DNA from 3 places in the Phyllobacterium sp. 01N428 genome. Region 3 is predicted to be linked to each of the others. Evidence: riboswitches for the same ligand, from Rfam matches in the RefSeq annotation. Region 3 holds a riboswitch; each other region holds the start of a gene.
What was found. Region 3 has a riboswitch for cobalamin ahead of AC1DNI_RS12440 (aromatic ring-hydroxylating oxygenase subunit alpha). Riboswitches for the same ligand answer to the same signal wherever they lie in the genome.

Region 1 (10,163 bases), on a different contig from region 3:
ATGCCCGCCGATTCCTGGCCGACGCCGGAATTGCTCGGCAAGCTCTAAAACGAAGCGCTATTGCGGCGGAGCCATCGTTTCGAGGGATGCGAAGCCTTCCGGCTCGCTGCCTTCATCGAAAGCCGTATCGACTTCGACAAACGTGTCCGGATAAAATCCGTTGAAGCGCGTGCGAAGCGATAGGGAATAAGCGCCGATATGGCCGATCTCGATCCAGTCGCCCGTTTCGACGGTCGCTGGCAACCAGAAAGGCCGCGACAGAATATCGACGGAATCGCACGTAGCGCCGCAGACGCGGAACGGTACGATCTCCTCCACATCCCCGTGCCGCAATTTCTTGGCAGGATCGGGGATGAAGCGCGCCGGCAGCGTGATCTTGCCCGTCCATGAATCCGATAGCGACGCCCAGATACCATCATTGATATAGAGCCGCCTGCCCTTGCGCAGGAGCACCCGCACGATGAGCGAGAAGGCACGAGCGACAATGACGCGGCCGGGTTCGGCCACAAGCGGGAGATCGCCGAAGCCGTATTCCTTGATATCGCCGCGCAGGCGCGACATCAGTTGCCCGAGCGAGGGCATTTCCACATGCTTGCGCTTCGGATCGTGGCCATATTCGGCCGGAAAGCCGCCGCCAATATCCAGCCCCGCGAGCGGGACGCCGGCGCGATTGCGCACCCAGTCAGCGGAGCGCAACGCATTCTCATAGGTATCGGGATCCTCGATCTGGCTGCCGACGTGAAAACACAAGCCGACCTTGTAGCCGATTTTGTCCGAGCGCTGCAGGAGCTCGATGGCATGTGCGGGCGCCGCGCCGAACTTCTTCGAGAGTTCATAGGCGGCATGGCCCTTGGTTTGCAGGCGAACATAAAGCGTAATACTGGCCGGATCGATATCGAGCGCGCGGACGATGCGCGTGATCTTGGCGATCTCGTCCTCATGATCGACGGCAAGGACGCGGATGCCATAGGTTTCCAGAGCAAGGCGAATGTCAGACTGCGCCTTGATCGGATGCATGTAGAGCATCTGCGCATTCGGGGCGACCTTGCGAACGGCCGCGAATTCGCCGGGGGAAGCCACATCGAATGTGCTGACGCCATTGCGCGCCAACGTATCGAGAACGAGATCTTCGCCATTTGTCTTGACCGCATAGGCTGTCTCGCCCGGGAACATTTTCATGAACCGGTCCGCATCCTTGATGAGGACATGGGGACGAAAGCAGTAGACGGGTTGATCGGGCCGTAAGGTAAGCGCTGCTTCACGGGCCGAGGCGAATCGTTGCATCTTGTCGTTCTGCGTCATACGAAACTCTTAGCAAGCGAACGTGACGGACGAAAGTCGCTTCTTGTCCGGCAGGAATCGGGTGGCCTTGATCCTGTTTTGCCGTGAATGTGGAACGCCGGGCAGGCTTCTGGAGGAATTGAAACCTTGTCATCCCAAACCATCGCACCAAGACCCCTTGCCATGACAGGCTTCGCCTGGGCGCAATTGTTTCTTCTCGGCGCTATCTGGGGCGGCTCGTTTTTCTTCGCCCGCATCGCAGTTCAGGTCGTCCCGCCGCTTACCCTTGTGCTCTTTCGCGTCGCCATAGCCGCCCTTGCTCTTCATCTCTATTTGCTTGCACGCGGCATCAATTTCTGGAGCTACCGGCAACACGCGCTCAAATTTGCCGGGCTCGGCCTGCTGATGAACGTCATACCGTTTTCATTGTTGTTCATCGGCCAGACGGCCCTTGGCGCTGGAGTGGAGGCCATCCTCAACGCAACGACTCCGATCTGGACTGTCGTTGTTGCCGCGTTTCTAACAGTCGATGAAAAGGTCACCGTCAACAAGATCGCCGGCATCCTGCTCGGCATTGCCGGCATCGTTACTCTCATTGGTCCAGGGGCGCTGACCGGGTTGGGCGGACCGCTATGGGCGGAAATGCTGGTGATCGCGGCAACGCTGTCCTACGCCTTTGCGGGCATTCTCGCCAAGCGCTTCAAAGGCGTTCCGCCAACCGTCACCTCCACTGGCCAGATGACCGCGGCGACGTTGATCATGATACCTATTGTCCTGTTCTGGGACGGCGTCCCGCAGGTCGCCACGATCGATGGCGGAGTTTGGGCCGCGATCCTCGGTCTTGGTCTCCTGTCCACTGCCTATGCCTATATCCTTTATTTTTCCATCGTGCAGACGGCAGGCGCGACCAACGCTTCGCTCGTGACGCTGATTGTCCCGGTCAGCGCCATCCTGCTTGGAACAATTTTTCTTGGCGAACGGCTCGCCGCGCATGATTTTCTTGGGATGGGGCTCATCGCGCTCGGACTGTTGACTATTGACGGCCGCCTGATAACCGCAATGCGAAAACGGTAAAAAACCTAAAGTTTTCAATAAAGCGACATATCCACGAACGGGCCAATTATGGCCCAATTGTGGCTGAAACGGGCCTCTGCGCCCTTTAGTGGCAAAAATGCTGCAGTGCAAAGATATGCCCCATATCGGAACATTTTATCGTGATCTCGAATTTTTTTGCCCTGTCAAATGTGTTTCATTTCAGAAACTTAGGTTTATCAGGCAAAAATTTTCTCACCCCGGCGTCATGAGACCGTAATATTTGGGCTTTTTCTGTGGCAAATTTGCGCTATGCTAAATCGGTTAACTGCAGGAGACAAACGATGGGACTAACTCGATCGATGAATGTCCTTATGATCTGTGCAGCGTTCGCATTTATCGGTGCAATGGTCGTAGGACTCATCCCCTGAGTAAATACAAGAGCGCTACGTAGATGGTCTCTGACCGTTAAGTAGGTGAAACATGGAGCGGCCCGATCATGGCAGTCGGGCCGTTTCCCATTTCAGAGCCGGGCATTATGCCGCGGCACCGGCCAAATTGGCCTCAACGACATTGCTGCCCGGCCGAATTCCGATGAGATGGCAGATGGCAAAAGCAAGGTCGGCCCGGTTCATCGTATAGAAGTGGAAATCCTGCGCACCCCTTTCGACGAGGTCGAGCACCTGTTCGGCGGCGACTGCAGAAGCGACAAGCTGGTGCGTCTGCGGGTCGTTCTCGAGACCCTCGAAGCGCTCGGCCAGCCAGTTGGGAATGTGCGTGCCCGCCTTCGAGCAGAAATTCGTCACCTGCGTGAAATTGTGGATGGGCAGGATGCCCGGAAGGATCGGAATATAGATACCGGCACGGCGAACCTTTTCGACATAGCGCTCGTAGAGATCGTTCTCGAAGAAGAACTGGGTGATCGCCCGTGTCGCGCCATTGTCGACCTTGCGCTTGAGCATGTCGATGTCTGTGGCGAAATCCGGGCTTTCCGGATGCTTTTCCGGATAGGCCGAAACCGAGATATCGAAATCGGCAAAGGCTTTCAGCCCGGCAACGAGATCAGCGCCGTTCTCATAGCCGCCGGGTGTCGGCTTGTAGTGCGAGCCTACGCCGCTTGCCGGATCGCCCCGCAATGCAACGAAGCGCTTGACGCCCATGGCGGCAAACTCGCGCACCACCGTATCGACTTCCTCCTTCGTCGCATCGACGCAGGTAAGATGCGCAGCGGCATTGACGTCTGTTTCCGTCAGGATGCGGTTGATCGTGCGGGCGGTGCGCCCGCGCGTCGAACCGCCGGCACCGTAGGTCACCGAGACGAATTCAGGGTTGAGCGGCGCAAGGCGCGTCACCGTCTCCCAAAGCCGTTCCTCCATGACTTCCGTCTTCGGCGGGAAGAACTCGAAGGACACACGGATATTGTGACCGATATCGGGGCGGCGCGATTGGCGAAAGAAACTCATCAGACACTCTCCGTGACGCGGGAGGTTAAATCGGGATCTGCAATCAGCAGGCGCGGGTCGCGTGCCAGCCACAGTTTGACGGTTAGTTTGTTCTTGTCTTTCGGTTCAAGTTCCGTGCTCTCTTCGAGCATCAAACCGGCTTCCGTAAGCCATTCGCGCATCTGCGCATCGCTGAAGCCGAGACGCATATGGGCATGGTTGTCGCGCAGGAACTCAAGTTCGTGCGGAGCAAAATCGACGATGAGCATGCGCCCGCCTGCCCGCAATGCACGTGCCGCTTCGCGGATTGCTTCGGCGGGGTTATCGAGGAAGTGCAGAACCTGGTGGACGGTAACAAGATCAAAGGATTCCCGGTCTACCGGCAGGGAATAGACATCGCCATGGCGCACCTGCGCATTGGTGATCCCGTCGCGATCGAGATTGGAGCGAGCAACCGTCAGCATATCGCGGTTTATGTCGATACCGACGCCGCGAATATAGAGCGGCGAGAAGAGTTCAAGCAGACGGCCCGTCCCCGTGCCGACATCGAGCATCGCCTGAAACGGCTTGCGGCCGACGATCTTGAGGAGCGCTGCTTCCACCGCGCCATCCGGCGCGTGCAACGACCGGATCATATCCCAGCTCGTTGCATTTGCGCTGAAATAGGCGGCTGCGCGTTCGCGCCGCTGCAACTTCACCGAGGAAAGTCGCTCGAGGTCGCGTTCGAGCAAAGGATCGGAAAAATCGAGGCGGTCGAGCAACGACCGGGCGATGTCACCGACGATCAGCGAGTCGGCCAGGCGGAAATAAGCCCAGGAACCTTCCTGGTATCGATTGATGAGGCTGGCCTCGAACAGCAGCTTCAAATGCCGCGACACGCGCGGCTGCGACTGGCCGAGGATGGAGGTAAGATCGGAAACGGTAAGGTCCCCGCGTGACAGCAGCGCGAGGATGCGCAGGCGGCTCGGCTCGGCTGCCGCTTTCAGCGTATCGACCATCAGGTCCAGGTTGAGATCACGCTTGTCCATGCTTCCAATCCTCAAAAGACATAAAGATATGTTTATGTGACAAACGCCGCATAAGCAAGTTGTTTTTGCCGTTGACGACATTTTTTGCCGCGCCTGAAATAGGACGAGAATCGGCTAGGATAGCGGCATGAGCATCGGAACGAACCGCCAGCGCGCCATCAATAAGGCTTTGACACTTCTGCTACCGGCCGTACCCTATTCGGATTCCGAGCCGATCCGCGCCGCCGCGAATGCCCCGCACATGAAGACGCTGCCGCCGCCGATTGCGGTGTGGCTGGCGACGGTCGCGCATGTCCGCCACCAGCATACGGATTACGATGTGCTTCGTGACGACGGTTACGACAAGGAGTCGGCGCGTTTCTTCGTGCTGGAAGCGATCAACCGGAAACTGACGGAGTGGCGGGCGACACGCCTGCTCGATCCGGATGAGGATGATCCGAGCTGAGCGTTTCTGGATCATCGCATCCACTCCAGCGGTCCCGAAATATGAGTTCATCGAGCGGCAGTCGCTTGCGCCATCCGCGCTGCTCAAGCTCCGGCGCCTGGTAGAGCTCATCCACGTAGCCGACGCAGAGATAGGCGACGATCTCGACATGCGCGGGGATGCCGAGGATTCGGCGCATGTCGGCATCATGGTAAATGCTGACCCAGCCGACGCCGATGCCCTCGGCGCGCGCTGCAAGCCAGAGATTCTGCACTGCGCAGACGGTACTGTAGAGGTCCATCTGACGGTTATGGGTGCGGCCAAGGACGACGCGCCCGCCACGGGTGCGATCGCAGGTGATGCAGATGTTGAGCGGCGCCTTGAGGATGCCTTCGAGTTTCAGCGCAGCATAAAGCGCCTGGCGATCGTCAGTGAACATTGCCCTCGCTTCCTCATTGGCGCGGGTGAAGGCCTGGTGCACCTCCTGCTTGCGCTCGGGATCGCTGATCAGGATGAAATTCCAGGGCTGCATGAAGCCGACCGAGGGCGCATGGTGGGCCGCATCGAGCAGGCGCATAAGCACATCGTCGGGTATGGCCTTGGGAAGAAACTGGTCGCGCACATCGCGGCGCGTATGGATGGCTTTGTAGACCGCCGCGCGTTCATCTTTGGAAAAATTGTCGGCGGCAGTCGGACCATGGCATTTATCGTGCATTGTTTGCTCCCAACAACGCTTGAAACTCTCGCCGCTGTCCACGCGGTTCGAGCTATGAGGTCCGGCCGGTCTTCTGACTGAGGTTCAACTGAGCCGCGCGCCTTCCGGAAAGTTCCGTGGCAAATGCGCGTCCATCCCCCTTACAGCGTTGGGCACGTGCCGGATTTTCACCGGCTTCCCGATTCTCCCGCAACGCTTGCCGCAGGCACCGGACCTGCCTGATCATTCGCCACAATTCCCGGGCGCGCGCAAGCCTCAGGGGCGATAAATCCATTGTTCGGGAATGCGCACATCCACCTTTTCGCCATTACCGATCGTTCCGGGCTTTTCGACCCAGGCGACGATGCCGCGCATCCGCCGCGAGACCCGAACGAAATCGAGCGCAGTCGCGGTATGGTCGGCCGTTCCCGCATGTTCGCCGATCGAGCGCCCGGCAATCTTGCAGGGCGCGTTCTGGCCGTCGACCTTCAACGTGACACCACCCTCGAAAAATATCAGCGTCCGTGGCGGCAGCATCGAAAGCGACGGGATCCCGTCGATCAGCATGTTGCCGCCGATCCACTCGGCCCTGAGTTCGGCAAGCCCCATGCCGGCTGCAACTTGTACGAGTTCGTCCGGCGCAAGAATCGAGAGTTGCCGCTCGTTACGCATTTCGGTGCCGCGCGGATACCAAGGCTCGCGACCGCCGGATTTCCGCGTCGGACCGGCATGGAAATCACCGACAATTCCGTCGAAAGTAACCCTGAGTTCCGCCGACGGCGCCGTCACGAAATCGCCGGCGCGTGCCTCGAACAGGCCGCTGACACGCCCGCTGAGCTTGCGCGCGGGCAATATCTCGGGGCCGGTTGAAAAAAGGTCGTTCATAAACGCTCCTGAAAATATGCGCCGTGAAAGCCGCCGCATTTTATGAAAAACTGCGGGCAACACCAGCAAATATCCCTGATGAATCTGTCAAAAAGAGTCATGAGAATTCGGTGAACTATTGCGGCTCGGCAATACCTTGCGCCTATGGCATGCTACAACCCACTGGAAAGGCGAATCGTCTCCGATTGACAATCGTTATGTGTTCTGCTTTCGTTCTTTTCTCACCGGAGGTTTGTCGTGAACGCTGAAGTTATGGACGCAGCCATAGATTTGGCGAAACGAACCGCAGGAAAGCGTTATCACACCGTCCTTGCCGATCCGCCGTGGCGTTTCACCAATCGCACCGGAAAGGTCGCTCCGGAGCACAAGCGCCTGTCGCGCTACGGCACGATGACGACCGACGACATCTGCGCCTTGCCGATCGCCGACCTGACGGCGCAACCTGCGCATCTCTACCTGTGGGTGCCGAATGCGCTGCTGCCGGAAGGGCTGCGGGTCATGCAATCCTGGGGATTCGAGTACAAGTCGAACATCATCTGGCACAAGGTGCGCAAGGATGGCGGCTCTGACGGGCGCGGCGTCGGCTTCTATTTCCGCAACGTCACCGAAGTCTTGCTCTTCGGCGTTCGCGGCAAGAACGCCCGCACACTGGCGCCGGGCCGCAGCCAGGTGAACTATCTTTCGTCGCGCAAACGCGAACACTCGCGCAAGCCCGACGAGCAGTACGATCTGATCGAAAGCTGCTCGAAGGGTCCCTATCTCGAACTTTTTGCGCGCGGGACCCGGCCAAACTGGACCTATTGGGGCAATCAGGCCGACGAAGACTACAAGCCGACCTGGAAGACCTACGCCTATAATTCGGCGGCGGAGGCCGCGGAGTGATCGAACGTCACCACCGATGAAGGTATGCCGATAAGGACAAGCGGGCATGGGTTGCCGACGCCGCGCAAGACGCGGTCGCGCAGCTTGCGCCAATGGGTCGTCGCCTCGCCGAACTTGTCGCCGACGAATGCATCCACCCATGCTTGCCGGAAGTCGCCGGTCCGCTCGGCCCTTGTCAGGATCATTTCGCGCTGACGCCGCGTCGGAACGTAATTGAAGCTGTCGAGCTGGCCGAGTTCATCGACCGCCCTTTCATCTGCGAAGCGGCGCAGGATCGTCCGCATATCGTTCTGAAGGCTCTCGCCGCGGGTAATAAGCCCGCCGACGGAAACAGCGCCCTCGGCATGCAGCCGCTTGAAGCTTTCAAGGTCGCGGTCGAAGAAGGGGTCCTTGTTGTTCCACTCGATTTCGAGCGCGAACACCGAGCCTTGCGGCCCGAAGGCCTTCACATGATCGATTTCATGGGAGAGGGAGGCGACCTCCCTTTCCTCATCGAATTCGGACCAGCGCACGGTCTTGCGAACGCGGATATTGCGCTTGCTCCAGCCCCGTTCGGCGAGACCACGGCGCAGGCGCTGCGTCAGCCGCGCCTCGCCTCCCCCGCCCGCGACAATTTCGGTGACGGGGATCGTCAGATCGAGCAGCACCGTTTCGAGATCGTTCTCCGCGCCGGCCATGTCCATGGTGACGATGGCTTCGGCGTGGTGAAGCGCCAGTATATCAAAACCTCGTTCCTTTAGCCGCTCGAACATGCGGCCTTACCGCGTCAGGCGCTTGTAGGTGGGACGCTTCGGATTGACACTGTCCGGGCCGAGGCGGCGGATCTTGTCGTTCTCATATTCCTCGAAGTTTCCTTCGAACCATTCGACGTGGCTATCACCTTCAAAGGCAAGGATATGCGTCGCAAGACGGTCTAGGAACATGCGATCGTGGCTGATGATCACGGCGCAGCCCGCATACTTTTCGAGCGCATCCTCGAGCGCCGAAAGCGTTTCGGTGTCGAGATCATTGGTCGGCTCGTCGAGAAGCAGGACATTGCCGCCGGACTGCAGCATTTTGGCAAGGTGCACGCGATTGCGCTGACCGCCCGATAGATTGCCGACTTTCTGCTGCTGGTCGCCACCCTTGAAATTGAAGGCAGAGACATAGGCACGCGAATTCATCTCGTGCTTGCCAAGCTTGATGATGTCGTTGCCGCCCGAAATCTCTTCCCAGACGTTCTTGTCGCCCTTAAGGTGATCGCGGCTCTGATCGACATAGCCGAGATGGACAGTGTCACCGATGCGGATCGATCCGGAGTCCGGCTTCTCCTGGCCAGTGATCATCTTGAACAGCGTCGTCTTGCCGGCGCCGTTCGGACCTATGACGCCGACGATGCCACCCGGAGGCAGCTTGAAGGTGAGGTCCTCGATCAGGACCCGGTCGCCGAAAGACTTGGTGAGGTTCTCGGCTTCGATCACCACCTGCCCAAGGCGCTCGCCTGCTGGAATGATGATCTGGGCGTCGCCCGGACGCTGGTCATTGGCCGCATCGACCAGTTCGTCATAGGCCTTGATACGGGCCTTGGACTTGGCCTGGCGTGCTTTCGGGCTTGCGGCGATCCACTCGCGCTCGCGCTCAAGTGCCTTCTGGCGCGAAGCCTCTTCGCGGCCTTCCTGCTGCATGCGCTTCAATTTGGATTCGAGATAGGCCGAGTAGTTGCCCTCGTATGGGATGCCGCGGCCGCGATCGAGTTCGAGGATCCAGCCGGTCACATTGTCGAGGAAGTAGCGATCGTGGGTGATGAGGAGGACGGCGCCGGGATATTCGCGCAGGTGCTTTTCAAGCCATGCAGTCGTTTCGGCATCGAGATGGTTGGTCGGTTCGTCGAGAAGCAACAGGTCAGGTTGCGACAACAAAAGGCGGCACAGCGCGACGCGGCGGCGTTCACCGCCGGATAGCTTGCTGACATCGGCGTCGCCCGGCGGGCAGCGCAACGCCTCCATCGCCATCTCGACCTGCGATTCCAGATCCCAGAGGTTCTTGGCGTCGATGATGTCCTGGAGCTTGGCGCCTTCATCGGCGGTCTCGTCGGAATAGTTCATCATCAGTTCGTTATAGCGGTCGAGGATCGCCTTCTTGTCGGCGACACCCTCCATCACATTGCCCATGACGTCCTTGCTGGCGTCGAGGGCAGGCTCTTGCGCGAGATAGCCAACCGTTGCTCCATCAGCAAGCCAGGCCTCCCCGGTGAACTCCTTATCCGTTCCCGCCATGATCTTGAGGATCGTCGACTTACCGGCGCCGTTCGGGCCGAGAATGCCGATCTTGGCGTCGGGATAGAAGGAGAGATGAATATTCTCGAGAACTTTCTTGGTGCCATAGGCCTTATTGAGACCGGCCATATGATAAATGAATTGGCGTGCCATAACGCGCGTCACTCCGATGTTCGTATTCGTGTGAATGAAGTTGCGCCGTATTTAGGGGAAAGGCGCTCCGGTGGCAATGCGCGGGCG
Region 2 (10,163 bases), on a different contig from region 3:
CGCCGATCGCCCTACCCGACCATTGATCGTAAATATCGAATACAAGCGGCGTATTGACCGGGATCATCGGATGCAGCCCGCTGCGCGGCTGCCACGCCTTGTAGCGTACGCCTGCGACCGCCGTACCCTGCGTTTCGGTCATCCGCAGCGGGACTTCGCGCCCGTTGCAGGCAACGCTGTGGCGCGCAGGATTGAAGTTCTCCATCTTCACTTGCAATCTTTCGACCGAACTGTCGACGAAGCGCACCGTCCCGCCGATTGCGCCCTGCTCGCCCATGACATGCCATGGCTCCAGCGCCTGGCGCAGTTCCAGCTTGACGCCCTCGCGCTCGATCTCGCCGCAGAACGGAAAGCGGAATTCGAGCTGCGCCTCGAACCATTCCGGCCGGAACTCGAAGCCGTTCTCCCGCAGATCGGCGAGAACATCGAGAAAATCGGCCCAGACAAAGGCAGGCAGCATAAAGCGATCGTGGAGCGACGTGCCCCAGCGGACGAACCCGCCCTCGATGGGCTTGTTCCAGAAGCGTGCTACCAGCGCCCTAACCAGCAATTGCTGTGCGAGGCTCATGCGGGCATTGGGCGGCATTTCAAAGCCGCGGAACTCGACGAGGCCAAGCCGTCCCGTTGGTCCGTCAGGCGAGAACAGCTTGTCTATGCAGATTTCCGCCCGGTGGGTGTTTCCAGTGACGTCGATCAAAAGGTTGCGGAAAAGCCGGTCGACCAGCCAGGGCAGAGGCGGTGCACCTCGACCCGGCATCGGCACCTGCGCCATGGCGATTTCGAGCTCGTAGAGACTGTCATGGCGCGCCTCGTCGATGCGCGGGGCCTGGCTTGTCGGACCGATAAAGAGGCCGGAAAACAGGTAGGACAAGGATGGATGCCGCTGCCAGTGAAGGACAAGGCTCTTCAAGAGATCCGGCCGCCGCAGGAACGGGCTGTCATTTGGCGTTTCGCCGCCGACAACGACATGATTGCCGCCGCCCGTGCCGGTGTGCCTGCCGTCGACCATGAATTTGTCGGCGCCGAGGCGCGACTGGCGCGCTTCCTCATAGATCGCCGTTGTCGTTTCGACGCACTCACGCCAGTTGGCGGCAGGATGGACGTTGACCTCGATGACACCCGGATCCGGCGCTACGCGAATGACGTTGATGCGCGGGTCCTGCGGCGGACTGTAGCCCTCGATATGAACCGGCAGTCCGAGCTTCGCAGCAGCAGCCTCGGCGGCGCCGACGAGTTCGAGATAGTCCTCCAGCGCTTCAACCGGCGGCATGAACACGCTGAGGCGGCCCTCCCGCGGCTCAACGGAGATCGCGGTGCGCACCGCGCCGCCAATATCGCCGAGTTCCTGTTCGACCCGCTCCTGCTGACCCCCTTCGGCGGCTGTGAATGACGCGACGGCCTGCGGCGTGTCCCGGGCCGCCGGATCTGCTTGAGCAATCGAGTCGGCAAGCGGTCCGCGATCCACGGACGGGTCCACGGGCACGATATAGGGATATTCCGAAGGCGGGACATGCGGCAGCGCTCCGAGCGGCAGGCGGTATCCGACCGGCGAATCCCCCGGCACCAGAAAGAGCCTGCCACGGCGTGTCGTCCACTTTTCGCTGCGCCAGCGCGGGCCGGCAACAGCCTGGCTGTTCCAGCGCTGTACCGGAAGCACATATCCCGTCGGTTCAGTCAGGCCACGTTCGAAGACCCGGGACATGCGGCTGCGCTCTTCCGGGTCCTTGAGTTTCGAATTGGAGGGATCGACATTGGCCGGCAGGTTGCCTTCCTTGACCAGCCACTCGGCCGGATCCTCATAGGCCGGCGCGACCATCTCCGTCTCGACGCCGAGAACATTCGCCATGCCGGTCAGCAATTGTTCCGCGTCCGCCGGCTTGATCTTGCCCTTGCTGTTTTCGGCAGCGATGAGGTTCGGATCGACCCAGATCGGCTTGCCGTCCTTGCGCCAGTAGAGCGAGAACGTCCAGCGCGGCAGGCTTTCGCCCGGATACCATTTGCCCTGCCCATAATGCAGGAAGCCGCCGGGCGCAAAGCGATCGCGCAGTCGGCGGATCAGCATGTCGGCCTTTTCGCGCTTGGTCGGGCCGACCGCATCGGTGTTCCATTCGCCGGATTCGAAATCGTCGATCGACACGAAGGTGGGCTCACCGCCCATGGTCAGCCGCACGTCGCGCTGCTGCAGCATCGCATCGACCTTATCGCCCAAAGCATCGAGCGCTGCCCAGGATTCGTCCGAGAACGGTTTGGTTATGCGCGGGTGTTCGGAGACCCGTGTCACATGCATGTCGAAATTGAACTCGACATTGGCGGGTTCGGCCATGCCGGAAATCGGGGCGGCATTCCTGTAGTGCGGCGTTGCGGCGAGCGGAACATGGCTTTCGCCGGTCAGAAGGCCCGAGGTCGGATCAAGTCCGATCCAGCCCGCGCCCGGCAGGTAAACCTCGCACCACGCGTGAAGGTCGGTGAAATCCTTGTTCGTCCCCGCCGGGCCATCGAGGGCGACGAGATCGGGTTTCAACTGGATCAGATAGCCGGAGACGAACCGGGCCGCGATGCCGAGATGGCGCAGGACCTGTACGAGCAGCCAGCTGGAATCGCGACAGGAACCGGTCGCGACGCCGAGCGTCGTATCGGGCTCCTGCACGCCGGTTTCCATGCGGATGACATAGCCAACCTCGCGCTGGATACGCGCATTGAGGTCGACGACGAAATTCACCGTATTGGTCGGGTTGCGGTCGATCGTTGCAAGAAACGCGCTCAGCAGCGGACCCATTGGCTCCGGCTTCAGATAGATCGAGAGGTCGTCCCGGATATCCTCAGGATAGGCGAAGGGCCACGTCTCCGCGATCGGCTCGACGAAGAAATCGAAGGGATTGTAGACCGTCATGTCCGCAACGAGGTCGACCTCGATCTTCAGTTCGGTGACGGGCTCGGGAAACACAAAGCGGGCGAGAAAATTCCCGTAGGGATCCTGCTGCAGGTTGACGAAGTGATTGGAAGGGCTGACTTTCAGGGAGTGGCTGAGAACCTTCGTACGCGAATGCGGCGCAGGCTGCAGGCGAATGACCTGAGGTCCGAGCATGATCGGACGGTCATATTTATAGTGCGTCAGATGGTAGACCGCAGCGTGAATTGCCATATCGCCTCAAATAACTAGCCGCGCATCGCGCGAAACAAACTGAAACCTAAACTACTCTCTTTCATAGGGCACGTCCTAAAATGTGCCGTTGCCAATTATTTTAGCACTTGAGAATTTTGCCGTATAAACGTGCTTGCCAGCGGAGAAATCCCCGCATAGCATCCGCGCCGATGGTTTCTCCGGGATGACAACACCGGAGATGAAAAGGGAACACGGTGAGGCGTACCCAATAGGGACCGAGACCGTGGCTGCCCCCGCAACTGTAAGCGGCGAGCGTTGCCTGACGATGCCACTGATCGAACGATCGGGAAGGCCGGGCAAAGCTGAGACCCGCGAGCCAGGAGACCTGCCATCAAGCAAACGATTCGAACCGGACGGGGTGTGCCGGGAGCGATGCGGTGTTGCCGTTTACGGATGACCTTGAGCAACTGCTGAGGCGTCCTGTGATTGGAATATCCACGTTCCCTGTTCCTGTCCCCATGAAGGACAGGCATGCACATCGACCCTCATCATCATCATCGCTTGTGCCCGCACCCTGGCTGGAACCTGCCGGTTGACATTGCTTCGCGTTTGCTATCATACGATATAACATTACATCAGTTGATCGAAGTTTCCTGCGTGCGAGGATCTTCGATTGCCGGAAAACGCCAGCCATGAGTTCCATCCTTCTCAGCGCCGACACGGTCAGCTATCGAATCGGCGGCAAGTGCCTGGTCGAGGTTGCATCGCTGCAAATTCCACGCGGATCGCGGCTCGGCATCATCGGTCCAAACGGCGCCGGCAAATCCACGCTGCTGCGGATGCTGGCAGGGCTTGCAGCGCCAACAAGCGGAGCAATTCATATTGAAGGCGAGAATATTAGCCGCTTGACCCCGCTGGAGCGGGCACGCCGCTTCGCCGTGGTCGGCCAGACGGATACGCCGGACGGCCAGTTGCGCGCCATCGACTACGTGGCGCTTGGCCGTATCCCCCATGGCGGACTCTACAGCGCCGCGACGGACCGCGAGATTGTTGGGGAAGCCATGGACCGTGCCGGCGTCGCGTCGTTTGCGGCCCGGACGGTTGGTTCGCTGTCCGGCGGCGAGCGGCAGAGGCTGCAGCTGGCGCGCGCTCTCGCCCAGCAACCGGCGATCCTGTTTCTCGACGAGCCGACCAATCACCTCGATCCGAAGGCCCGCAGCGCCCTGCTTTCGCTCGTTTCCGGGCTCGGCATCACCACCGTCGCCGTCCTGCACGACCTGCCGCTCGTTGCGCCGTTCGCCAGCCACGTCGCCGTCATGCATGCCGGGAAGATCGTCGCCGCCGGCACACCCAACGAGACATTGACCCCGCGCATCGTCAGCGACGTGTTCGACCTCGACGTCCTGCGCCTGCGCCACCCGCATCAGGACCGCGAACTCATGGTGTTCGACGTTCCCGGCCCCGTTCAATCTGATCAGTCACGGAGACTCCCATGAAAAAAGCCCTCATCGCGCTCGCGCTCACGCTGCTGTCGGCGCCGGCATATGCCTTTCCCGTCACTGTCGACAGTTGCGGCACGCCGCTGACCTTCGACGCGGCGCCCAAACGCGCCGTCATCCAGGATATCAACATGAGCGAGATGGCTTTCGCGCTCGGCCTCCAGCCCTCGATCGTCGGCGTGACCGGCATCACCGGCTGGTACAAGCTCGACGAGGCGTTCAAGAAGCAGCTAGGATCGATCCCCGAGCTTGCACCTAAATATCCGACCATCGAGAACCTCGTCGCCGCCAATCCCGATTTCTTCTTTGCCGGCTGGTATTACGGCATGAAGCCGGGCGGCGACGTTACGCCGGACACGCTCGCGCCCTACGGTATCAAGACGCTCGTCCTGACGGAGAGCTGCGTTCATCTCGACAAGAATCGTCCCGCCGCCTCGATGGATTTGCTCTATGGCGATATTGAAAAGCTCGGCAAGATTTTCGGCAGGGAAGCCGAGGCCAACAAGCTGGTCTCTGGCTGGAATGCGGAGCTTGCCGCGATCAAGGGCAAGATCGGCGGCAACGGCGACACGCGCGTCTTCCTGTATGACTCCGGTGAGGACAAGCCGTTCACGGCCGGCAAGTTCGCCATGCCGTCGGCATTTATCCGCGAAGCCGGCGGCGTCAACATCATGGACGACATGGAGACGAGCTGGGGCACGACGTCGTGGGAAACGGTCGCCGCGCGCAACCCGCAATTCCTCGTCCTTCTCGATTATCAGGATGATGCCGGCTACCAGAAGCTTTTGAATTTCCTGAAATCGCACCCGGCGATGAAGGAGACGGATGCGGTGAAGAACGAACGCTTCGTCGCCCTGCGCTACGCCGAGATCACGCCCGGACCTGCCAATATCGAAGCCATCGGCAAGATCGCTCGTGCGATGCATCCGGAAGCATTTTGAGGGGTGACCAGCAACGCGCCTCCCGGCTGCTGCGCAGCCACCCTCCCCACAAGGGGGGAGGGAAAAGGCGGCGCCATGCATACGAAAGCCTTTGACGAAATGATCCACTTACCCCCCTCTGCCCTGCCGGGCATCTCCCCCACAAGGGGGAGACCGATTGGCGGCTTCGCACACTCGCTACTCGAACGAGGCGTTGGCTTCTGCGGGCTCGCGCCTTTCCCTCCCCCTTGTGGGGAGGGTCGGACCGAAGGTCCGGGGCGGGGTTCTTGCGACCGCGAAGCCCTTCGAGGCATCCCAGGCACGCCCCTCCCGGCTGCTGCGCAGCCACCCTCCCCACAAGGGGGAGGGAAAGGCGGCGCCATGCATACGAAAATCATTGACGAAAGTGATCCACTCACCCCCCTCTGCCCTGCCGGGCATCTCCCCCACAAGGGGGGGAGATCGATTGGCGGCTTCGCACACGCGCTACTCGAATGCGGCGGTGGCCTTTGCGGGCTCGCGCCTTTCCCTCTCCCCTGTGGGTTGGGACGGACCGAAGGTCCGGAGCGGGGTTCTTGCGACCGCGAAGCCCTTCGAGTCATCACAGGCACACCCCTCCCGGCTGCTGCGCAGCCACCCTCCCCACAAGGGGGAGGGAAAGGCGGCGTCATGCATTCGAAAGTCATTGACGAAATGATCCACTCACCCCCTCTGCCCTGCCGCCCATCTCCCCCACAAGGGGGGAGACCGATTGGCAGTTTCGCACATTCGCTACTCGAACGAGGCGTTGGCCTTTGCGGGCTCGCGCCTTTCCCTCTCCCCTGTGGGTTGGGACGGACCCGAAGGTCCGGGGCGGGGTCCTTACGACGGCGGAGCTATTTGTTTCATCCCAGGCACGCCCCTCCCGGCTGCTGCGCAGCCACCCTCCCCACAAGGGGGAGGGAAAGGCGGCGACGCATTTGAAAGTCATTGACGAAATGATCCACTCACCCCCCTCTGCCCTGCCGGGCATCTCCCCCACAAGGGGGGAGACCGATTGGCTTCCGGCGCTTAGTCCAGCCGCCACCGGCAGGGTATTGCGCCGAGATGACTGCAGGCTTTTCTCCCCCCTTGTGGGGGAGATGGGCGGCAGCCCAGAGGGGGGTAAATGAGCTTCGCCCCCACGCAGCGACGCATGCTTATCGGCGCAAGCGTGGCGATGCTCGCCCTCGCCCTTGCCTCGATTGCCTATGGCTCGACCCTGATCCCGCTCGGCGACGTCATGCGTGCGCTTGCCCATGCCGCCGGTCTCAGCGACACGTCCGTCGCCGCGCCGGTGCAACGCATCATCATCGACCTTCGGCTGCCCCGCGTCATCCTTGCGCTGTGCGTCGGTGCGGGCCTTGGCGTCATCGGCGCGATGCTGCAGACCGTCACGCGCAACGATCTCGCCGACCCGTTCCTCTTCGGCCTCTCCTCGGGCGCGGCCGCCGGTGCCGTCTCGGTGATCAGCATCTTCGGCGATCGCTTCGGCATCTGGACCTTGCCGATTGCCGCGTTTACGGGCGGCATGCTCGCGGCCCTGCTGGTGCTGGTGCTCGTGCGGCGCATCGAGGGCCAGGGACCCGAACGGCTGATCCTCGCGGGCCTTGCCGTCTCGTTCCTTTTTGCCGCACTCACCAACTACATCGTCTTCCTCGGCGACCAGCGCGCCGCCCACTCCGTGCTGTTCTGGACACTCGGCGGTCTCGGCCTGGCGCGGTGGGATAATCTGCCGCTGGCAATCACCGGGCTTGCCGCGATCCTCGCATTTGCGCTCTTCAACCACCGCCGACTCGATGCGTTTCTCGCCGGGGAAAACACCGCCGAGAGCCTCGGCGTGCGTGTAGCGCGCACGCGCAGTATCGTTTTTATCGTATGCGCCTTTTCGACCGCGATTTTCGTCTCGGTTACCGGCGTCATCGGATTTGTCGGCTTGATGATCCCGCACATGGCGCGCCGCTTCGCCGGTCAGCTTCACGCCGGACTGATCCTTGCCTGCGCCATTTTCGGCGCCATCCTGATCCTGCTCAGCGACCTTGCCGCGCGCCTGCTGCTCGCGCCGCAGGAATTGCCGATCGGAATCGTAACGAGTTCGGTCGGGGCGTTCTTCGTGGTGACGATACTCTTGCGAAAACCGCGAGGCTAAGGCCGGCCCCGAGCCACGAAATGCGGGTTGGCGAAATCCGCATCATGCGCCTGGTTGCGCCGCCCGTAAGTCAGCGGCCTGCCGTCGAGCGTCGAGGTGATGCCGCCGGCCGCGCGCAATACGGCATCGCCTGCCGCCGTATCCCACTCCATGGTGCGGCTCAGCCGCGGATAGATGTCGGCCTCCCCGCGCGCGAGCAGGCCGAATTTCAGCGATGAACCAACCGAAACGCAATCGGCGATGGCGAACTGGTCGAGATAGGCGTCGGTTTCCGGCGTCCGGTGCGAGCGGCTCGCAACCGCGACCAGAACGTCGGGGGCTGAACGGCAAGCAATGGCCTGACGTTCGATCACGCTGCCGTTGCGATCGATCGTCACTTGTTGCGCCCCCTCGGGACCGCCGGTGAAGAGCAGGCCGCGCACGGGAGCGTAGACGAGGCCGAGCACCGGTACGCCGTTTTCGATGAGCGCGATGTTGACGGTGAAGTCGCCATTGCGGCTGACGAACTCCCGCGTACCATCGAGCGGGTCCACTAGATAGAAGCGGGTGCCGAGATCGCCGGGGATATGGCCGCCTGCGATCTCTTCCTCGGCAACGATGGGGATGTCCGGTGTCATACCCCGCAACGCCTGAAGGATGATCGCCTCGGCGGCGTGGTCGGCTGCAGTCACGGGTGACTTGTCGTCCTTGAGTTCGACAGCGCAGCCTTCCTCGTAGATACGCAGGATCTCTTGACCGGCAACGATCGCGGCTTCTTCGAAGAGGGTGAGTAGATCAGAGTGGAATGTCATGCAGCGCTCTCTGCCCTGCCGGGCAATTCCATCCCAAGGGGGGAGACCAATGCGCAGTCACACTCAACGACATTCGAATTGCCGGCGGACATGCCTATGCGACCTCCCCCGTTGTGGGGGAGATGGGCGGCAACCCATAGGGGCGTGAGTGCGAATTGCATGACTTGATCTAGATGGACCACGAACTCTGGTCGTAATTGAAGATGATGCCACGCTCAGCAAGCAGGTTTTCGACCTCGGAGGCAAGCTCTTCCGTCGTTCGCCCGACGGTTTTCAGATGAAGTTCCGGGGCCTCCGGCGCTTCATAGGGCGAATCCACGCCGGTGAAGTTCTTGATCTCACCGCGCAGCGCCTTGGCGTAAAGGCCCTTTGGATCGCGACGGGCGCATTCCTCAAAGGGCGTATCGACGAAGATCTCCATGAACTCGCCGTCGCCAAGCAATTCCCGCGCCATGCTCCGCTCGGAGCGGAAAGGCGAAATGAACGAGACCAGCACGATCAGCCCCGCATCCACCATAAGCTTTGCCACCTCGCCGACGCGTCGGATATTCTCGACGCGGTCCTCCTCGGTGAAACCGAGATCGCGATTGAGGCCGTGGCGGACATTGTCGCCGTCAAGGATATAGGTGTGCTTGCCGAGCGATGAGAGGCGCTTTTCGACAAGGTTCGCAACCGTGGATTTGCCCGAACCGGAGAGCCCGGTGAACCAAAGCACGGCCGGCTTTTGATCCTTCAGTGCCGCGCGCGACGCCTTATCGACGTCGAGCGCCTGCCAGTGCACGTTCGATGCGCGGCGAAGCGCAAAATCGATCATGCCCGCGCCAACCGTGGCATTGGTCAGACGATCGATGAGGATAAACGACCCGGTCGAACGGTTCGACTTGTAGGAATCAAAGGCGATCGGCTCCTGCGTCGAAATATTGCAGACCCCGACTTCATTCAAATCGAGCGATTTGGCAGCAACTTCGGCGAAGCTGTTGATATCGATTCGATGTTTGAGATCGGTGATCGTGGCCGTGACCTGGTCGGTTTCGGTGCGCAGGATATAGGAACGGCCCGGAATGAGCGCATGCTCGGCGAACCAGACAAGATGGGCCGCGAACTGGTCCGCGACTTCAGGGCGCGCGCCCGGGGAAACCAGCATGTTGCCGCGCGAAACCTCGACCTCATCTTCCAGCACTATGGTAACCGCCTCGCCCTCGCCGGCGCGATCGAGATCGCCATCCCAGGTGACGATGCGCTTGACGCGCGATGTCTTGCCGGACTTCGCCACGACGACCTCGTCGCCGGGCGCTACAGACCCCGAGGCAATAGTGCCGGCAAACCCGCGAAAATCGAGATTGGGACGATTGACGAATTGGACGGGAAACCGGAAAGGGCGTTCTTCGGCGGTGCGATCAAGCGGCACGGTTTCGAGATGTTCAAGCAGCGATGGCCCCTTATACCAGGGCAACTTATCGGATGCACCGATGACATTGTCGCCGTAGCGCGCCGAAAGCGGGATCGACTGTATCGAATTGAATCCGAGCTTGCCCGCAAACGTCTGATATTCCTCGACGATCCTGTCGAAAATCTCCTCAGAGTAATCGACGATATCGATCTTGTTGACCGCCAGTACGATATTGCGGATGCCAAGCAGGGAGGCGATGAAGCTGTGACGCCGCGTCTGCTGCAGCACGCCTT
Region 3 (10,163 bases):
CCGCCCGGCACCTGCCAGCAAGCGGCCGCAGCTTGGCGACGATATCTTCGGGCGATTGCGAAGCGCAGAATTCAACCTGGGCAATGCCGCGAAAATGCGCGGCTTGAGCAACGGCGCTTTCGATCTCGCGTGCAAAGCCTTGATAGAATTGATGACCCGGCTTGCTGAGCAGGAATCCAACCTTGTATTCCGGGAGTTCCTGACGCATGCGCTGGCGAATAAGACCGGCGGCGTGATAGCCGATCGTGTTGGCCGCCTCATAAACGCGCCGCGCCGTCTCTTCACGCACCGGCAACCGGTTGTTGAGCACCCTGTCGACCGTTGCAACGCTGACACCAGATACCCGCGCAAGATCAGCAACAGTCGGTCGGTTCGCCATGTCTTCTTCGCCTGATAGATTCTATCATCGTTTCCTACCATGACATGAGAGCAAATGATAGAATTTCCTCATCCTCGATTGAGGCGTGGCAGCCAAGCTCATATTATCCGACAGACACGGAATTCCATTGCATCGATCTGGGAGGTCACGCAATGAACACAGCCACCTTCGCGGCGCCGAAGAAAAGGGATTACAGCCTCATCGGCCGGGATTCCCGCCTCGCCGTGGAATCCGGTCTCGCCGCCGCCGAGTGGTATCATACGGACATTCCGCGCAAGCAGATGAAGGAATTGATGAAACGCAGCGATGGCCCCGCCATTCGCGATACGATCATCTGGCTCGGGAGCATGATCGTCCTTGCCGGTCTTGGCATCTACTTCTGGGGCAGTTGGCTTTGCGTGCCCTTCTTCCTCGCCTACGGCGTGCTCTACGGTTCAGCATCGGATAGCCGGTGGCACGAATGCGGGCATGGCACCGCATTCAAGACGCGCTGGATGAACGACGCGGTCTATGAAATCGCCTGTTTCATGATCATGCGCAACCCGATCACCTGGCGCTGGAGCCACACGCGCCATCACACGGACACCGTTATTGTCGGCCGTGATCCCGAGATCGCCGTCATGCGCCCGCCCGACCTCTTGCGCCTCGTCCTCAACTTCTTCGGCATTCTCGACGCCTGGCACGCGATGACCGATCTTGTCCGCAATGCGTCCGGCATTGTCAGCGCCGAGGAAAAGACCTTCATTCCCGAACAGGAACAGCCCAAGGTCATCCTTGTCGCGCGGATCTGGGCGGCGATCTATCTCGCGACCATTGCGCTTTCCATCTATATGGGCTCGATCCTGCCGCTGATGATTATAGGCCTGCCCCGCCTTTACGGCGCCTGGCACCATGTCATGACCGGACTTCTGCAGCATGGCGGCCTTGCCGACAATGTCATCGACCACAGGCTGAACAGCCGCACGGTTTATATGAATCCCGTCAGCCGCTTCATCTACTGGAACATGAACTATCACGTCGAGCATCACATGTTCCCGATGGTGCCCTACCATGCGCTGCCGCAGCTCCACGCCATGACCAAGCATGACCTGCCCGCGCCGAACCCATCCATTCTCAGCGGCTACCGCGAAATGATCCCCGCCTTCATTCGCCAATTGCGCAACGAGGACTACTTCCTGAAGCGTGAACTGCCGGCAACGGCAAAGCCCTACCGCGAGGCGTTTCACAACGAAGCTTTGGCGTCCGCGGCGGAATAGTCGGGTCTGTATCCAGGACAATATTCGGGAGGAATGAATATGAGCAATTGGGTTGAGGCCTGCACCTCCGACGATATCGACGAGGAGGACGTCATGCGCTTTGATCACGACGGGCGCACCTTTGCGATCTATCGCAGCCCCGAGGACGAGTTCTTCGCCACCGACGGCTTGTGTACGCATGAGCATATCCATCTTGCCGACGGCCTGGTCATGGATGAGATCATCGAATGCCCGAAGCACAACGGCCGATTCAACTACAAGACCGGCCAGGCCAAAGGCGCGCCGGTCTGCGTCAATCTCAGGACATATCCGGTCAAGGTCGAGTCCGGCAAAGTCCTCATTCAGCTCGGGTGACCGTCATGGAACACGGCATGGTCATCATCGGCGCTGGCGAATGCGGGGTGCGCGCGGCATTCGCCCTGCGTGAAAACGGCTATGGAGGGACGATCGCGTTGATCGGCACCGAACCCCACCTTCCATATGAACGTCCGCCCCTTTCGAAAGAGGCGATGGTCTCGGACGATCATCCTTTACCGAGAACCATCGCCAGTATCGAACAGTTCGCTGAGCAGCGGATCGACTTCATCGGCAATTCAACTGCTGCGTCAATCGACCGGCCCGCGAAGTCGGTCGTCCTTCACGACGACCGAAAAATTCCATACCAGCGGCTGTTGATTGCGACAGGCGCGCTGCCGCGCGCCCTGCCGCTGGCCGCAGGCAGCAAGTATTGCGTGACCTTGCGCAGCTATGACGACGCGCTGCGCATCCGTGCGCGCTTCGGTCCAGCGGCACGCATTGCTATCATCGGCGGTGGGTTCATTGGCCTCGAACTTGCCGCAAGCGCACGCAAGCGCGGCGCGGCGGTGACGGTCATCGAGGCGCAGCCGCGTATCCTGATGCGGGGCGTGCCGCAAGAGATCGCCGAGGTCATCGCCGCCCGCCATCGCCATGAAGGCGTCAGTCTGCGCTGCGGAACAGGCATCGCATCGATCACCGACACGGACGACAGCGTCGACATCACCCTTGCTGACGGCACGGAAATCGCCGCCGATCTTGCGGTGATCGGGATTGGCGCCGTCCCTGTTACGGACCTGGCTGAAGCGACCGGTCTCGAAACTGCCAACGGCATTATCGTTAACGATTGGCTGCAGACAAGCGACATGGACATATTTGCTGCCGGGGATTGCTGCGCCTTTCCACTCGCGATCTATGGCGGACGACGCGTGCGCCTGGAGGCTTGGCGCAATGCGCAGGAACAAGGTTCCCTCGCCGCACGCAACATGCTCGGCGGCCGGGAGCCGCACGAATCGGTGCCGTGGTTCTGGTCCGATCAATACGAACTCGGCTTGCAGGTTGCGGGACTTGCCGACGAAGCGACGCAGACAATCCGCCGTGACCTTGGCGACGACGCCTTCATCCTCTTTCATCTTGCCGCCGATGGCCGGCTTGTCGCGGCAAGCGGCATCGGACCCGGTAATGCTGTCGCCAAAGATATTCGCCTCGCCGAGATGTTGATCCAACGCGGCGCGCGGCCGGTTCCAGCGCAGCTTCAATCGAGTCATATCAAACTCAAATCGCTGCTCGCGGCCTAAGGCGGACAAACCATGCGAAACCTGCGCCCCACCGTCGCGGACATTCTCGCACTTAAGGGCCGCCGCCAGCTAACCATGCTGCGGGTCGAAACGCTGGAGGAGGCCGAGGCCGCCGAGCGCGCCCGCGTCGACATGCTTTCGGTACCCCCGGCGCTGCTTACGCCCGAATTTCGCGACGCCGCGCCCTCTGCCTTTACTGTGCCGGGGCTCGAATACGGCGATTTCGTCACCGCGGAAGATTACCTGCGGGGCGCGTTCATGGCACGCAAGGCAGGCGCCGACGCTGTCTATTGCGCCGCAAGTCTTGCCACGGTGCGCCGGCTTCGCGACGAGGGAATCCCCGTATGCGGACATGTGGGCCTTATCCCCTCCAAGGCGACCTGGACGGGCGGATTCAGGGCGGTAGGCAAGACCGCGACAAGCGCGCTCGAAATCTGGCGGCAGACCAGGGCGCTTGAAGAGGCAGGCGCCTTCGCCGCCGAGATCGAGGTCGTGCCGGTTGAAGTCGCCTCCGCCATCAGCGAGCGAACATCGCTTTTCATGATCTCGATGGGCGCGGGCGCGGGCTGCGATGCGCAGTATCTTTTCGCAGCCGACGTGCTCGGTTCAAATCGCGGCCATTATCCGCGCCACGCCAAAGTCTATCGCAACTTCACGGCTGAACTCGACCGCCTGCAGCAGGAAAGGATCGCGGCCTTTTCCGAGTTCGTCGCCGACGTCAATGCCAGGACATATCCGGGACCCGAACATGTCGTCGGCATGCCGCACGATGAACTGAACAGGTTCTTGCGCGAACTGCCCTCTCTCTGATCTACGGTCGCCGTTTGCCTTAAGCCTCGACTTCGACATTGCCGAGCGGCTTGGAGCAGCAGGCGAGGATATAGCCCTCGTCGATTTCCTCATCGAGGATGCCGCCATTGTGGTCCATGTCGACGTTGCCGGCGAGCTTCATAACTTTGCACGTGCCGCAAAGACCCGACTCGCAGGCGGCGGCAATGCGGATTCCAGCACCGCGCGCCGCCTTGAGGATTGTTTCGCCGGCCGCGCATGGCACTTCCATGCCGGACATCGAGAAGGTCACCGTCGCGCTCGCGGCGGCCGGCTCCGTGGAGACCCCGTCGAGCATCGGCAGAACAGGCTCGGGCGCCGGGCCGAAGCTTTCCTGATGGTAGTGGGCCATGTCGAATCCGGACGCTTCGAGCATATTGCGCACATCACGCATGAAGCTTTCCGGACCGCAGCAGAAAATGGTCCTGTCCTTGAAGTCCGGGGCGAGCAGCGGCAGCTTCGGCGTTTCGAGCCTGCCGCGTATGCCGGTCCAGACCTGCCCCATCTCGTGCTCCTTGATGAGGAAGGTCAATTTCAGGTTCGGCATGCAGCTCGTCAGATATTCGAGTTCCTTGCGGAAAATGATATCGCTCGGCCGCCGCGCGCAGGTAACGAAATTGATATCGCTCTGCGGCGCGCAATCATGCATCCAGCGCGTCATCGACATCATGGGCGTGATGCCTGAGCCGGCTGATATGAAGAGATACTTGCTGCCGGGATGCTTGCGCATCGAAAAGTCGCCGAGCGGGCCAAATGCCTTGAGGCGCACGCCCGGCATGAGATGATCGAGCATCCAGCGCGTGCCGATGCTGCCTTCCTGCGCCTTAACCGTCACGGCGACGGTGAAGGGTCGGGAGGGGCTCGATGATAATGTAAAGGTACGCAAAACCGCTTCCGGTTGCACGGGCAGCTCGAAGGTCATGAACTGGCCAGGCTCATAACGAAACCAGTTATGATTATCCGAGCGGAAGGTGAAGGTCTTCACATTGGGCGCTTCCTCGACGATCGAAAGACATTCGAGAAGATGCAGCCGGTCGTTCCACGGCTGCATCTGGTCGAGGTGCGGAAAATTCTGGGAAACGCCAATGTTCATTCAAGCAACCCTGCTGAGTTTCGTATCGCCGGAAAGCCGCGCTTCCATGGCATTGCTGTACCATTCGAGGAATTGAAGGACGCCGCCTTCATGCTCGACCGAATAGGGACCGGGTTCATAGGCCGGCGAGCGAATGCCGAACGCGTTTTCCTCGACGATGCGACGGTCCTGATCGTTGGTTTCCAGCCAGACATGCGTCAGCTCTTCGAGATTATAGTCGACACCCTCAACCGCATCCTTATGAACCAGCCACTTGGTCGTGACTTGCGTCTCGTTCGGACCGAGTGGCAAGACACGGAAAGAAATCGCGTGGTCACCAAGAATATGATTCCAAGTCGTTGGATAATGGTAGAGCAGGAGCGAACCTATGCTCCTGGCGTTGACGTCGTCGCTGAGCTGACGGCCGACCGCCCGCTTGCCCGATAGAGTATAGCTCTCGGCATTGTTGATGAGCGGAACACGGGTCGCCCGATATTGCCCATCATCAGCGATGCGGAATACGCTTGGCAGACCGGCAGCCTCGCACTTGTCCCAGTGCGATACCATTTCCGGATCTTCCTTCGAACCCTGAATTCCGGTGGCGCTCGGCGCTTCCGGGAAGGTCTTGCAAAGCTCGGGATGGTTGCCGGCGCAATGGTAGCACTCGCGGTTGTTCTCCCAGACGAGCTTCCAGTTGCCTTTTTCGACGATCGAACTCTGGAAGGCGACCTTGGTCTCCGTCAACCGGTGTGGCGAAAGATACGGCTCGAGCAGGGTGCGTGTCGGGGTGAAATCGGGCGCGATCTGCGCCAGGCAGATGAAGATGTAGCCGCTGACGCTCTCGCAATGCACCGTTTTCAGACTGAACTGGCTCGCGTCGAAATCGTCACCCATCTGGCGGGCAAAAAGCAGACGTCCGTCGAGCTCATACGTCCACTGGTGATAGGGGCAGACGAGTTTTGCCGAGCTCCCCTTCTCACCCGCGCAGATGCGCGAACCGCGATGGCGGCAGGAATTGTGGAAGGCGCGAATCTGTCCCTGGCGGTCGCGAACGATGACGACCGGGTAGTCGCCGACCTGCACGGTGAAATAATTGCCGGGTTTGGCGACTTCGCAATCATGGCCGATGAACAGCCAGTCGCGATAATAGATCGTCTCCATGTCGAGACGGTAATAGTCTGGGTCCGAGTAGAAAGCCTGTTCCAGTCCGTAGCCCGGTTTCCGGTTTCTGAGATTCCGGAGAAGTTCATTGCGAATGTCCATGTCGCGTCCTCGCCTTAAGCCTGCAAAGAACTGACTGGTGGTGACGGAGAAGAACGTCCGTACAGCCAACCTTTGTCGGCCGCACAAAGCCATGCTCCTTGATCGCCCACCGCGATCAGTCGGTTTTCCCTCAAGGCTGGTTTCCGGGCTCTGGAGTTGCCTTTTCAGACTTCACGGCGCCTTCCCGGGGTGCACTCCCAGTGGCTGTTTTGCCGCGTTTTACTCCACTACCGTTGCGGGGGCAGCGCCGGGTTTTAACCGGCTTCCCAATTCTCCGCCTTCCCTAGAAAGCGGCACCTCAAGTGATCACGATAAAAGCATCGGGCTTTGGAAAAGGATAGGTGCGGAAACGACATCCCATTTACGAACGGCGACACGCAGCATTTCGGTCAAATGGTGCGCCGCACCCTTGACCCCGGGCGCTGTCGATTTGTGGCACTGACGCCGATCATACCATCGGGCGATGCAGATATTGCCTGATCGATTCCGGCTTAATCTCGATCGAGAATCCCGGGATCGAAGGGGGCATATAGGCGGCATTGCGAATATCGCAGGGATCGACGAAATGCTCATGCAGATGATCGACATATTCGATCACCCGCCCCTCCTTGGTGCCCGATACTGCGATGTAGTCGATCATCGACAAATGCTGCACATATTCGCAGAGGCCGACACCGCCCGCATGCGGCCAGACCGGCAGATTGTATTTCGCCGCGATCAACAGCACCGCCAGCACCTCGTTGAGCCCGCCCATGCGGCAGGAATCGATCTGGACCACATCGATGGCACCTTCAGCGATGAACTGCTTGAACATGATTCGGTTCTGGCACATCTCGCCGGTCGCCACCTTGACCGGCTTGATTGCCTGGCGAATCTTGCGATGCCCGGCAACATCATCCGGGCTCGTCGGTTCCTCGATGAAGAACGGCTTGACGAAGGCGAGCTTCTTCACCCAGTCGATGGCCTCGTTGACCTCCCAGACCTGGTTGGCATCGATCATCAGGATACGGTCTGGACCGATCACCTCGCGGGCGATCGTCAGCCGGCGGATGTCATCCTCGAGATCGCGCCCGACCTTCATCTTGACGTGGTTGAATCCGGCATCGACGGCCTCCTGGCAAAGCCGGCGCAGCTTTTCATCGGAATAGCCGAGCCAACCGGCGGAGGTCGTATAGCAAGGATAGCCTTCGGCCTTGAGGGCAGCAATGCGTTCGGCCTTGCCGGCATCGGCTTTCCGCAGAATGTCGAGTGCCTCATCGCGGGTCAGCACATCGGTCAGGTAGCGGAAATCGACAATGTTGACGATTTCCTCCGGCGTCATCTCGCCGACCAGCTGCCAGACTGGTTTGCCGGCTTCCTTAGCCAGCAAGTCCCAGACGGCGTTGACGACGGCGCCGGTGGCAAGATGCATTGCGCCCTTGTCCGGCCCGATCCAGCGCAATTGGCTGTCGCCGGTGATGAAATGCCAGAAGCGTCCCGGATTTTCCTTCACCCAGTCGAGTTCAAGTCCGATGACCAGATGCTTCATCGCTTCGATGGCGAGGCAGCAAATCTCGTTGCCACGCCCGATGGTGAATGTGAGGCCGTGCCCGGCAAGACCATCCTTATCCGTATCAAGAACGACATAGGCCGCCGAATAATCCGGATCCGGGTTCATCGCGTCGGAACCGTCGAGGCCCTGCGATGTAGGGAAACGGATGTCGAAAACCCGAAGATCGGTGATGCGGGTCATGTCTTGCTCCTGAATTGCCCAGTAATCTCGTGTTCAATTTTGGTTTATCGCAAATGATCAGGTATCGGCGCGCGCCACCTGCTTCTGGTTGCCAAGGCCCTCAATTCCAAGCTCGATGACATCGCCCGCCTTGAGATAGCGCGGCGGCTTCATGCCCATTCCGACGCCGGGCGGCGTGCCGGTCGAAATGATGTCGCCGGGCTGCAGGCTCATGAACTGGCTGAGATAGGAAACGAGGAAGCCAACGCCGTAAACCATGGTCTTTGTCGAGCCGTTCTGCATCGTCTCGCCATTGACGGTGAGCCACATCTTGAGATTTTGCGGGTCGGCGATCTCGTCCTTCGTCACCAGCCACGGGCCGGTCGGCCCGAACGTGTCGCAGCTCTTGCCCTTGGTCCATTGCCCGGCACGCTCGATCTGGAACGCGCGCTCGCTGACGTCATGAACGGTGCAGTAGCCGGCGACGTAGTCGAGCGCGTCGGCTTCGCTGACATATTTTGCGGTACGGCCGATGACGACGCCGAGTTCCACTTCCCAGTCGGTCTTTTCCGAACCGCGCGGTATGAGCAGGTCGTCATTCGGCCCGACAATGGCGGAGGTCGCCTTCATGAAGATCACGGGTTCCGGTGGCACGGCCATCCCGGATTCTGCAGCGTGGTCGGCATAGTTGAGGCCGATGCAGATGAACTTTCCGGTACCGGCAACGCAGGGACCGAGACGCGGGGTGCCCTCGACGAGCGGAAGGCCATCCACATCGAGATCGGCCAGCTTTGCCAGCGCTGCCGGATCAAGTACGGCGCCCGAAAGGTCGCTGACTTTTTCCGAGAGATCGCGAATCCGGCCTTGATTGTCGAGTATGCCGGGCTTTTCCTGTCCCGGGGCGCCATAGCGTAGAAATTTCATCATTTATTCCTTTGGTTAGACCGTCCAGCCGCCATCGATATTGTAGGCTTGGCCGGTCGTGTAGGTCGCGCCGGCGAGATAGACGGCAAGATCGGCAATCTCTTCCGGCAAGCCGAGGCGTCCCATGGGCTGGCGAGCGATGAATGCCGCACGCGTCGTCGCATAGTCGCCCCCGGCGCGCATGCGCTGCTCCAGCGACGGGCTTTCGACCGTGCCGGGGCATATCGCGTTGCAGCGAATACCTTGCGTGATGTAGTCGGCGGCCACCGCCTTGGTCAGACCGAGCACCGCAGCCTTGGTCACGCCGTAGGCGAAACGGTTCGGCACGCCCTTCACGCTGCTTGCAACGGAAGACATGTTGACGATCGCGCCATCCTTGCGCTCGATCATTCCCGGCAGCACCGCCCTGATCGTGCGGATCATCGCGCGAACGTTGAGATCGAGGGCAAAGTCGAGATCGGCATCCGGCATTTCGAGGATAGAGCCGCCGTGCACGAAACCGGCGCAATTGAACAAGACGTCGATCGCCCCGATCTCGCCGATCACCCGGTTGACCTCGTCGGTCTTAAGCACATCGAGCTTGCGCGGATGGATACTGTCTTCCTTGGGCAAGGCATCGAGAAGTTGCTCGTTGATATCCGTCGCATGGACGATTGCGCCTTCGCGGGCGAATGCGAGCACGGATGCCCGCCCGATGCCCTGCCCTGCCGCCGTGATGAGAACGCGCTTGCCCGCAAGCTTGCCTGTCATTTCAAACCTCCATTTCGACACATATCGTGCCTGTCATGCACCCGATGCCCTGCGCTCGGCAATCAGGATGTGATCTGCGGCGAGAACCACCTCGTCACGCTGGTTCAGAACTTCGCAGCGCTCGACCACGCGGCCGCTGCCGGTGCGCTTTGGATCATCTTCCTTGGCGCTGATGGTCACGCGGGTCCGAATCGTATCGCCGATGAACACCGGGCGCACAAAGCGCAGCCGGTCGTAGCCATAGGAAAAAGCCACGGGATTGATCAGGCTCGCCGTGAGCCCGACGCCGATCGAAAAGATCATCGTGCCATGCGCCACGCGCTGGCCGAACGGCGTCGTCCTGGCAAATTCCGCGTCCATGTGGTGCGGGAAGAAATCGCCGGTATGG

Region 1: another riboswitch for cobalamin. It lies ahead of bluB (5,6-dimethylbenzimidazole synthase); the one in region 3 lies ahead of AC1DNI_RS12440 (aromatic ring-hydroxylating oxygenase subunit alpha).
Region 2: another riboswitch for cobalamin. It lies ahead of AC1DNI_RS06480 (ABC transporter ATP-binding protein); the one in region 3 lies ahead of AC1DNI_RS12440 (aromatic ring-hydroxylating oxygenase subunit alpha).

Annotation. Positions count from the first base shown of each region.
Region 1 covers NZ_JBFTRH010000002.1:280,627-290,789, forward strand. The annotation lists gene AC1DNI_RS09415 (lytic murein transglycosylase) at 1-48, shown strand, start outside; gene AC1DNI_RS09420 (alanine racemase) at 58-1,284, opposite strand; gene AC1DNI_RS09425 (DMT family transporter) at 1,465-2,355, shown strand; gene metF (methylenetetrahydrofolate reductase [NAD(P)H]) at 2,850-3,776, opposite strand; gene AC1DNI_RS09435 (ArsR/SmtB family transcription factor) at 3,776-4,783, opposite strand; gene AC1DNI_RS09440 (DUF2293 domain-containing protein) at 4,911-5,228, shown strand; gene bluB (5,6-dimethylbenzimidazole synthase) at 5,161-5,922, opposite strand; cobalamin riboswitch at 5,969-6,150, opposite strand; gene AC1DNI_RS09450 (MOSC domain-containing protein) at 6,178-6,786, opposite strand; gene AC1DNI_RS09455 (MT-A70 family methyltransferase) at 7,024-7,668, shown strand; gene AC1DNI_RS09460 (BglII/BstYI family type II restriction endonuclease) at 7,638-8,420, opposite strand; gene ettA (energy-dependent translational throttle protein EttA) at 8,427-10,076, opposite strand.
Region 2 covers NZ_JBFTRH010000001.1:1,319,072-1,329,234, reverse strand. The annotation lists gene AC1DNI_RS06485 (transglutaminase family protein) at 1-3,142, opposite strand, end outside; cobalamin riboswitch at 3,297-3,510, shown strand; gene AC1DNI_RS06480 (ABC transporter ATP-binding protein) at 3,796-4,599, shown strand; gene AC1DNI_RS06475 (ABC transporter substrate-binding protein) at 4,596-5,543, shown strand; gene AC1DNI_RS06470 (FecCD family ABC transporter permease) at 6,670-7,689, shown strand; gene cysQ (3'(2'),5'-bisphosphate nucleotidase CysQ) at 7,686-8,480, opposite strand; gene nodQ (bifunctional sulfate adenylyltransferase/adenylyl-sulfate kinase NodQ) at 8,650-10,163, opposite strand, start outside.
Region 3 covers NZ_JBFTRH010000004.1:125,042-135,204, reverse strand. The annotation lists gene AC1DNI_RS12470 (LacI family DNA-binding transcriptional regulator) at 1-379, opposite strand, end outside; gene AC1DNI_RS12465 (fatty acid desaturase family protein) at 532-1,635, shown strand; gene AC1DNI_RS12460 (MocE family 2Fe-2S type ferredoxin) at 1,675-1,989, shown strand; gene AC1DNI_RS12455 (NAD(P)/FAD-dependent oxidoreductase) at 1,995-3,227, shown strand; gene AC1DNI_RS12450 (3-methyl-2-oxobutanoate hydroxymethyltransferase) at 3,240-4,037, shown strand; gene AC1DNI_RS12445 (FAD-binding oxidoreductase) at 4,057-5,148, opposite strand; gene AC1DNI_RS12440 (aromatic ring-hydroxylating oxygenase subunit alpha) at 5,149-6,390, opposite strand; cobalamin riboswitch at 6,508-6,706, opposite strand; gene AC1DNI_RS12435 (L-fuconate dehydratase) at 6,839-8,122, opposite strand; gene AC1DNI_RS12430 (fumarylacetoacetate hydrolase family protein) at 8,180-9,025, opposite strand; gene AC1DNI_RS12425 (SDR family oxidoreductase) at 9,041-9,775, opposite strand; gene AC1DNI_RS12420 (MaoC/PaaZ C-terminal domain-containing protein) at 9,809-10,163, opposite strand, start outside.